2 regions of the Virgibacillus kekensis genome follow, and region 1 is predicted to be linked to the other one. Evidence: riboswitches for the same ligand, from Rfam matches in the RefSeq annotation. Region 1 holds a riboswitch; the other holds the start of a gene.
The links. A riboswitch is a leader RNA that binds a small molecule or an ion and turns the genes downstream of it on or off. The one in region 1 is predicted to bind glycine.
Positions count from the first base shown of each region.

Region 2: it holds a riboswitch for glycine, as region 1 does, so the genes downstream of both, gcvT (glycine cleavage system aminomethyltransferase GcvT) here and ACFO3D_RS17750 (trimeric intracellular cation channel family protein) in region 1, are expected to answer to the same signal.

Region 1 covers NZ_JBHSFU010000015.1:17,783-22,492, reverse strand. Annotated here, with positions in the region: gene ACFO3D_RS17755 (phosphodiester glycosidase family protein) at 1-2,921, opposite strand, end outside; glycine riboswitch at 3,164-3,254, shown strand; glycine riboswitch at 3,257-3,331, shown strand; gene ACFO3D_RS17750 (trimeric intracellular cation channel family protein) at 3,359-3,970, shown strand; gene ACFO3D_RS17745 (fructose bisphosphate aldolase) at 4,206-4,710, opposite strand, start outside.
Region 2 covers NZ_JBHSFU010000006.1:75,949-80,658, reverse strand. Annotated here, with positions in the region: gene ACFO3D_RS11290 (YqhG family protein) at 1-322, opposite strand, end outside; gene ACFO3D_RS11285 (DEAD/DEAH box helicase) at 312-1,970, opposite strand; glycine riboswitch at 2,111-2,201, shown strand; gene gcvT (glycine cleavage system aminomethyltransferase GcvT) at 2,372-3,475, shown strand; gene gcvPA (aminomethyl-transferring glycine dehydrogenase subunit GcvPA) at 3,492-4,710, shown strand, end outside.

The DNA of each region.
Region 1 (4,710 bases):
GATTTTCCTGCTGAAGCAACGACCATGTATGGTACACCCTCCACTCGCTCTAAATGAACGGTATGGGCATGACTGCTAATATACATCGCGCCTTTTCCTTTTGATGTCTCACGGAAATCCGTTAGCCAATTTTCTATCAGCTCTGCTTCTTTCGGGTCAGAAAGGTCACTATTATCCGTTGGCAGCGGATCACGTGTTGGATGATGTCCCAGCACGACGACGTTATTGATGGACGGATCCGTCGCTGCATCATTCAGTGATTTTTTTAATTCGATAAGCTGATCAAAATCACTCGTCCGAAAACTTCCTGTTGATGAGTCCAGCAAAATTAATCTTGTACCTTTATGGTCAAAGGTATAACGATTTTCTTTAAATACATTCAGGAAATTCTCTAGATTTCCAGGACCTGCAATTTCATGATTTCCTGGTGTATAGTATATAGGAATGCTATCTCCAACTTCTTCTTCCAATACTTGTTTGGCAAAAGAGAAGTCCTCTTTCCACGCTGTATCGACGAGATCGCCGTTGATGACCAGAAAATCAGGGTTTTGCTCGACAATTTGCCTTAATGCTTTACGTGCCATTTCTACTTGTCTACTAGTAGGGTTCTTGGCAACAAATTGAGTGTCAGACAAAACAGCAAACTTATAACGTTCTTTTCCAATCACTTCATTCTGCATGATGATCGGGTCTCTTTCCACCGAAGCTTGTTCAGGCATTTCGATTGATGGTGGTACTTCCACCATTAGATCATCAAAAATGAGCTGGCCGGTATACTGATTATTCGGGTTCGTTTCGACCGGATAAATCCGCCATAATTTCGCTGGATACTGGATCCCATCAGGCAGCGAGGTTTCTACGTATTTCCATCCTGTCCAGTCCACTTTATCGGCTAAGCTCAACGTATAGTTCGTACCTGTCGCGTCCTCAATTACCGTGCGCAGCCATGCCCCGTTCCCATCACCGTGAACCCACATACCGATCTTTAGCACATCACCAGGGAGTTCAATGTTCGGGGAAGCCTGTAAATATGCTGCACGGGTAGCGGTTGTTGTTGTAAAGTCATAACTAAGCTGAAGCCCGTTTCCATCTCTGCCTGGGACCACGTCCATCGACACCCCAACATTCCAAGGATATCTCGTAGAAGTCCATCCTTCTGCACTTTCTAATCCAGAAACCTTTTTCGTTTCCAACCCAATCGTGACTGGCAAATGGGTTACTTTCTCTTGTACGGTTACTTTGATTGTTGTTGACCCACCATCTTTCAGGGGCTCAACAGAAAAACCGCCTGCTTTATTTTCTGTAATCTCTATAATAGATTTATCATATTCGAGTGTAATATCTCGTACTTCTATTGGTGCGGAATAACCATCTTCGTCATAACCAGTAACAGAAAACATACCTTTTCTTCCCATTTCCATACTTAAATAGGATTCAGTTGTTTCTATTCGGTCCAGTTTACCAAGAACGGTGATTTCCTGCGTACCTTTTGACGAATTCACTTGCGCTTCGGCTACCGCCTGACCTGGTTTCTTGGCATAAAAAACACCATTTTCATCAAAAGAACCAACATCGGACGGAAGCGCCTGCCAGCTTATTCCTTCTATGTCTACAGGTGAATAATTTTCATCATAACCAAGCCCAATAAAACTTCTGCTCAAACCGGGAAAAACTCGATTACTGTATTCTGAATCGATTACAGTCTCGACAGTAAAGTTTGTCAATTCCCCGCTGCCGTCGTCCACAAAAATTCCAATTCCATTTGGCACCGGCCGCTGTGAACCGTCGGAAGGATTATTGACAACTTTGGCATCCTCATAACCCGGTGTACGAGCTACCATTGTCGACGAGCCACCGCCATCGATATTCAATGCTTTGTTTGCACCATATTCCTTCATTAATTCCGCCAATTCTTTGTATGTCATTCCACGACTTTCCACCGAGCGTCCATCAACTAAAGCTAGAATCATTGTTTTCCCATCTTCTGAAAAGCCGACTCCCGTTCGTGGTGCCGTGGTACTGTCATTTAAGTTTGCAACAGGTTCCCCGTTTTCAACGAGTTTCACATTTCCGCCTACCGCAAAATCCATTAACGTATCTTCGTCAATTTTAGGTGCATAGGAAACCGACACCTTATCCCCTACAGCAAGCTCCTTTAACTTGTCTGCTCCAGCTTCACGGCCTACTAAGACATAAGTATTTTCCGCGATCGTTCCTTGTCCGACTTGATCGGAGACCTCAATTACCTTCCCTTCACTAACCGTTACTTCATAGACAGAACTTCCGCCGTCCGGACGTGCTTCGTCACCCCAAACTGATGTATAAAGACCAATTCCATTCGCAGAAATACCCGACTGATTCATTGCCGATAACTGAACATCACCGGCAGGCAAATCGACCGTTCCTTCGAGATAAATATTCGTTATTTCTCCCCAACCCTGCTTGTTAACTCCAGCGGTCAACGTATGCGATCCTTGTGGTCCTTTAATTATTTCCCCATCTTGAATCATTGTTCCCAAAGGAGCATTCGTATCATTAATATCAAAAAAGTCTCCATTCACACCGCCTACTGCACCTAGCTTGTTTGCCATTTCCGATAATGGCTTAGCATCAGTGACTACACCCGGATAAAGTAAATCTGCGGACACCGATTCTTCGGAAAGATCAATCGTCATAACCTGTCCATTCAACCAGCCTCGTGCATCAAACCGTTCAAAACTACTTAGCTTAATCCCAGGTCCTATCGTAGTCGTGTGTTCATTCGCAAGCAGCGTCTTTCCCGACGGACCAACCGTAACAATCGGTTCCGTACGATCCGATGACCCACTCCGAACCTCTGGCACAGGATTTGACTGCGCATTTACTTGAACGGATGGACCAAACGCAGCCATGATTACATTGGCAGCTAAGAAAATACCCAACCAGCGTTTTCTTTTGATATAAATCTCCCCTTTCTATTACTATTCGATTACATTCTAGCAAACGAATGTTAAAAAATTGCTCGATTTTTGTGAATTTTCGCAGGAAGAAAGTATCATTTTTACGCTAAGTGTTTGGTCCTAGTTATTGATAGAAACAGCACTCATTAATTCACGCACACCAAATTTTTGACAGGTCAAGCAGCTCCTCTATATTGTATAATTATAAAAAATGATACTAGCGAATGACTGCTGTGGGAGAGAACGTTGGACGTCACCGAAGGGGCAAATCTTTGAAAAGATGAATCTCTCAGGTAAAAAGACCACCGCAGGACGCTTCTCTGGAGAACGTTTCACACACCCACGGGGTAACCTTCTAAATTAGGTAAAACTCTCAGGTACAAGGACAGAGATACTTACTTAATGATAGGAGGGATTGTATGGTTTGGGATGTATTGAACATGATTGGGACCATTGCCTTTGCGGCGAGTGGGGCAGTGGTTGCGCTGGAGGTAAAATACGACATTATCGGCGCTTATGTATTAGGTTTAATTACTGCCTTTGGTGGCGGTGCTATCAGGAACCTTTTTACCGGCATTCCTATCACAGAATTATGGCAACAAACCTCGCTTTTTATTGCTGCTCTTATCACCATAAGTTTCGTCATCTTATTGTCGAATAAAGCAGTTGATCTTTTAACAAAATGGAATATTTTTGACTCGGTTGGGTTGTCAGCATTTGCTGTTCAGGGAGCAATGTATGCACAATCAATTGACTTACCGCTATTTGCTGTTATGTTTTCAGCTGCGATAACCGGAGCAGGCGGCGGTATTATTCGGGATGTGCTAGCGCAGAAGAAGCCAATTGTTTTACGGCAGGATGTCTATCTATTATGGGCTCTCTTTGCAGGATTCATTATAGGCATGGATTTGTTATCAGAGTCCTATCAATTCTATATTCTTTTCGCTATCATTTTACTATTACGGGGGATTTCACAAAGATACGGCTGGAGTTTACCTACTAGAACAATTCAACAACCACAAAAAAATTAAAATCATATCCTGATTTATACATTCTCTATACACGAAAGGCTCACTTCAGTGTGAGCTTTTTATGTGTCTATTTTCGAATCGTTATTTAGTTAATCTTCCCCTCTTTTCTAAAACTACATGATTTATTTCAAGACGCAGACATAAACCCCTCTACTTTAATGTTAAAATAGAGGGGGAAAAGGTAAATACCAGCCGACCGAATGATGCTATCAGTCAACTTAATAATACGTAATTATTAGCTATTCTTATTAACTGATGCATTATAAATCGATTGAACCGCTTCTCTTAATGCTGCGTTAAATTCATCTTCAGTCTGGTTTACATTCAGGTTTTCACTTAATGCCCTGGAGAAACTAGCAATTAAGCCATCGTTCTTTTTTAATTTTGCGTTTGCTTCATCTCTGGAATAGCCCCCTGATAAAGCCACTACACGAATAACCTGGGGATGATCGATGAGCTCTTTATAAAGATTTTCCTTGGTAGGAATGCTAAGTTTCAACATCACTAGTTCATTATCGTTTAATTGATCCAGATGTTTTTTGATTTCTTGCTTTAAAATTTCCTCTGATTTTTCTTTATCGGAACTATGAATATTAACTTCCGGCTCAATAATTGGAACCAGCCCTGCATCGATTATTTTTTTACCGATTTCGAATTGCTGATCAACCACTTCTTTAATTCCATCCTGATTTGCTTCTTTAATTACCGAGCGCATCTTTGTACCGAACATACCGCGCTGG
Region 2 (4,710 bases), on a different contig from region 1:
CAACCACCTGCTCAAATAAGCGGGTGAACTTCTCATGATTTCTCAGATGTCCAAGAATTTGCTGCAGACGGGGACTGCCAAAATGGATCCACTCATTCTTGCCATCCCGTTTTTCAGGGGCGGTGATAAGGGTCAATTGCATGGGCTGACCCGGGTTTCCCATACTTTTTACATAATGCCAGTAAAAAGGCCGGTTCATAAGAGCACGGTCCATTTTTTCGTTAAGCTGGATTTTCAGTACCCCTTCATTGTTCTCGATAATGTCACAATTATGCGCTGTGAAGTAGCTTTCCAGGAATTCATTCAAATTACTAATTGCCATATCGTTCTTCCTCCTGTTCAGCCTGATCCTGTGTCATTTTAATAATAGAGGAGAGGTTATCGAGTTTTATTCTGGTTTCACCTGCCGATGACGACTCATTAAAAATGTTTTTGATTTCGGATTCAATATCGGAAATATTCAACTCATCGAGTATCTGGTCCAATTGCCCAATTACTTGCTCAAATAAATTTATCTTTTCGTAAAGTAGCGTCATAATATGTTCCTCAACCGTCCCATGGATTGCCAGATTATAAATAAAAACATCATTCTTTTGTCCATATCTGTGGATTCTTCCAATCCGTTGTTCAAGACGCATCGGGTTCCATGGTAAATCGTAATTTATAAGATGGTTGCAGAATTGGAGGTTAATTCCTTCGCCACCAGCTTCGGTTGCAATCAGAACCTGGGCATGATTTTCAAAAAGCTGTTTCATCCAGTCCTTTTTCCCTTTTTTGAACCCGCCCCGGAATGGTACAGACGATATACCATTTTCTTTCAGATACCATTGCAGATAAAGTTGTGTAGCTCGGTATTCCGTAAAAATAATTACTTTTTCATCACCTATCCGCTTAATAAGTTCAAGAACTTTTTCTGCTTTCGAATTTGAGGGGAGCTGTCCGAGCTTTTCAGCGATTGGTTTGATAAATTCAACCCTGGCTTCATCGGTTGCCATTTTTTGGAGTGACAGGAAACATGCCTCTTTGGAAGAACACAATTCACGTAGCAACGTTATTTTGGAAAAGGCAGGGAAAGCAGCAGTCATGCTCTCAAGCTGAGTATATACGTCCTTTTCCTGATCGGTAAATTCAATCCAGATTGATTCAATATTCCGCTTAATTGTGTCCATTTGTGTGCTGTTTCGGGTATTACGAATCATCACTTTTTGAACAAGCTGTTTCAGATAGGCATCCTGTTTAATTCTTTTACGGTCTTTTCCAAAGCGATCCAGAAATGAATCAAAGTCTCCCAGATGGCCTGGCTTCAAAATAGATACCAGATTAAATATTTCCACCAACTGATTCTGTACAGGTGTAGCTGTTAGAAGCAGGCAGTATTTTTTCTTAAGCGAACGTACGAACGCAAAGTTTTTGGTTTTATGATTCTTAAGTTTATGGGCCTCGTCTATTAAAATAAAATCATAGTCAATTTCCTGAATTTGTTCCTTGTGTGGTGAGCGTTTTGCCGTGTCGATAGATGTTATCATCACATCACACTGGTCCCAGCCATAGTTTTTACGGTGCGCAATAGCAGGAATGAAAAATTTCCCATTAAGTTCTTTCGCCCACTGGTTCACAAGTGAAGCAGGAACCAGAATGAGTGCTTTCCTTACCAGGCCACGCAGCATATATTCTTTTAAGATAAGACCAGCTTCAATGGTCTTTCCGAGACCTACCTCGTCGGCGAGGATTGCTCTCCCGCTCATTTCTTCGACAACCTGTTTGGCAGAGTCTATCTGGTGGTCAAGAAACTCCATATGGGGAAGGTAATCCAACGCTTTTAATCCTTCAAATGTCGGAGCCATTGTTGTCTGCTCTGCCTCGTATGCCATTCTAAAAAGCTCCCACGAAGAAAGAGGCTCATCATTTTCAAGTTTTACTTCCAGTTCATCAATAAACCCGGAATCTTTCTGCAGTTCTATCTGGTCCATAACAAACTTCCTTTTTAATTAGTAATAATTATAGCTATTTTTACAATGTTTCCTATGATATAATGTGACTGTATAATAGTGGAGATTTTTCCGGACTTACGGTATATAGTATATCCAATACTTAAAATTTAATTATGCGAATGAATACAAGGGGAGAGCTTACTTTTAATAGTAACGCCGAAGGAGCAAACTTGGAGTGAATCTCTCAGGCAAAAAGACTCTTGTAGGACGCAACTCTGGAGAGTGTTTACGGCTAGTAAACCACCAACGAAGCAAGTGCTTTCAGGGAAATGGATGCGTTTTCCGAGGCACGCAACTTTCTGGTTGTAGGACAGAGATTTCCCTGGATAGTCAGAGGAATCTCTATTTTTATGTAAAAAAATAATAGGGGAGTGGATGGAATGAGTGAATTGAAGAGGACGCCATTGTTTCCTGAGTATGAAAAATCAGGCGGCAAAACAATCGATTTTGGCGGATGGTATTTACCTGTTCAGTTTAAAGGGATTAAGCATGAACATGAGGTAACCCGGACAAAAGCTGGATTATTCGATGTATCCCATATGGGTGAAATTATTGTTAAAGGGTTCGACAGTGAAGCGTTTTTGCAAAAGGTCATGACCAATGATATTTCCAAGCTAACCCCAAAACGGGCCCAGTACACATTTATGTGCTATGAAGATGGTGGCACCGTCGATGATTTGATTGTTTACATGATTGAGGAGAACTATTATTTACTTGTAGTCAATGCAGCAAACACCGAGAAAGACTTTGAATGGTTGAAAAAAAATAATGATACTGGGGCAGTAATCGAAAATGTATCACCTGATTATGTTCAACTCGCGCTGCAGGGACCGAAAGCACAAACTATTTTGCAAAAACTTACGGAAACGAACTTAAATGAAGTTAAGTTTTTCCGATTCGAAAATCCGGTTTATTTTAATTCTATTGATAATCCGGCGATTGTTTCCAGAACCGGGTATACTGGTGAGGATGGATTCGAAATCTATATTTCTTCCAACAGTGGCAGAGACCTTTGGAATCTTATTCTTGAAGCTGGAGCACCTGAAGGAGTGGAGCCTATAGGGCTTGGGGCCCGTGATACCCTTCGTTTTGAGGCGAAACTTCCTCTATATGGACAGGAGATTTCAAAAGACATATCACCAATAGAAGCCGGAATGAAATTCGCGGTTAAATTGAAAAAAGAATCCGACTTTATTGGTAAGGAAAAACTGAAAGAGCAGGCTGAAAACGGTCCTTCACGTAAGCTTGCAGGAATCGAAATGATTGATAAGGGTATTCCGAGAACTGGATATTCAGTTTTTGCTGGTGACCGTGAAATCGGCTTTGTTACAACTGGCACACAATCACCAACATTAAATAAAAATGTGGGCCTTGCTATTCTGGATAGTGAGTATACCGATCTCGGAACAGAACTTGAAGTACAGGTACGTAAGCGCAGATTGAAAGCAAAAGTAGTGGAAACACCATTTTACAAACGCGGATAAATAAGGAGGGGTTTACATGGAATTTCGTTATTTGCCAATGACGGATGCCGACAAACAGGATATGCTGAATACTATCGGTGTTGAGTCGACTGATGCATTATTTTCAGATATTCCGGAAAAAGTTCGTTTTAAAGGGGAGCTTAACCTTAAAAAGCCTGCAAATGAACAGCAGCTTAAGAAGGAGCTTGCCAGACTTGCAAAGAAAAATGCCAATTTAATAGAGTATAGTTCATTTCTCGGGGCTGGGGTATACGATCATTTTATCCCCTCAGTCGTCGATCATGTTATATCCCGATCAGAGTTTTATACAGCATACACGCCATATCAGCCTGAGATTTCTCAGGGTGAACTTCAGGCAATCTTTGAATTCCAAACAATGATTTCTGAATTAACCGGAATGGGGGTAGCGAATTCCTCCATGTATGATGGCGGAACGGCGCTCGCTGAGGCTGTTACTTTAAGTGCCGGGCAGACAAAGCGCAAAAAGGTTTTAGTTTCAAAAGCAGTTCATCCGGAATCAAGGGCAGTGATCCATTCATATGCAAAAGGGCCGGATTTGGAAATCGTGGAAATCGATCAGCATAATGGCCGGACAGATTTGAACCAACTGGCTGATGAACTTGACGAAAACACTGCAGGCGTTGTTATGCAGTACCCGAACTTCTTTGGTCAAATCGAACCATTAAATGAAGTGAATGATATTATTCGCACCCAGAAAAAAACAATGTTTATCGTATCCAGCAATCCGCTCGCACTTGGCTACCTGACCCCACCTGGCGAATTTGGAGCAGATATTGTGGTTGGTGATACACAAGTATTTGGAATTCCAGCTCAATTCGGCGGTCCACATTGTGGTTATTTTGCCACCACGTCGAAATTGATGCGTAAAGTGCCAGGGCGGCTTGTCGGACAAACTACCGATGAGGATGGACAGCGAGGCTTTGTACTGACACTGCAGGCTAGAGAGCAGCATATCCGTCGTGATAAAGCGACATCAAATATTTGTTCCAACCAGGCGTTAAACGCACTGGCAAGCTCGGTTGCCATGAGTTCAATTGGCAAGAACGGTCTCAAAAAAATGGCTGAACTAAACATGCAGAAAGCTCGATATGCGAAGCAGCAATTTGAAAAAGCAGGTTTCAAAGTAACTGCGGATGGGCAATTTTTCAACGAGATAGTTGTCGGACTAGATCAGGATATTAATGAAGTTAATGAAAAACTTCTTGATAAGGGTA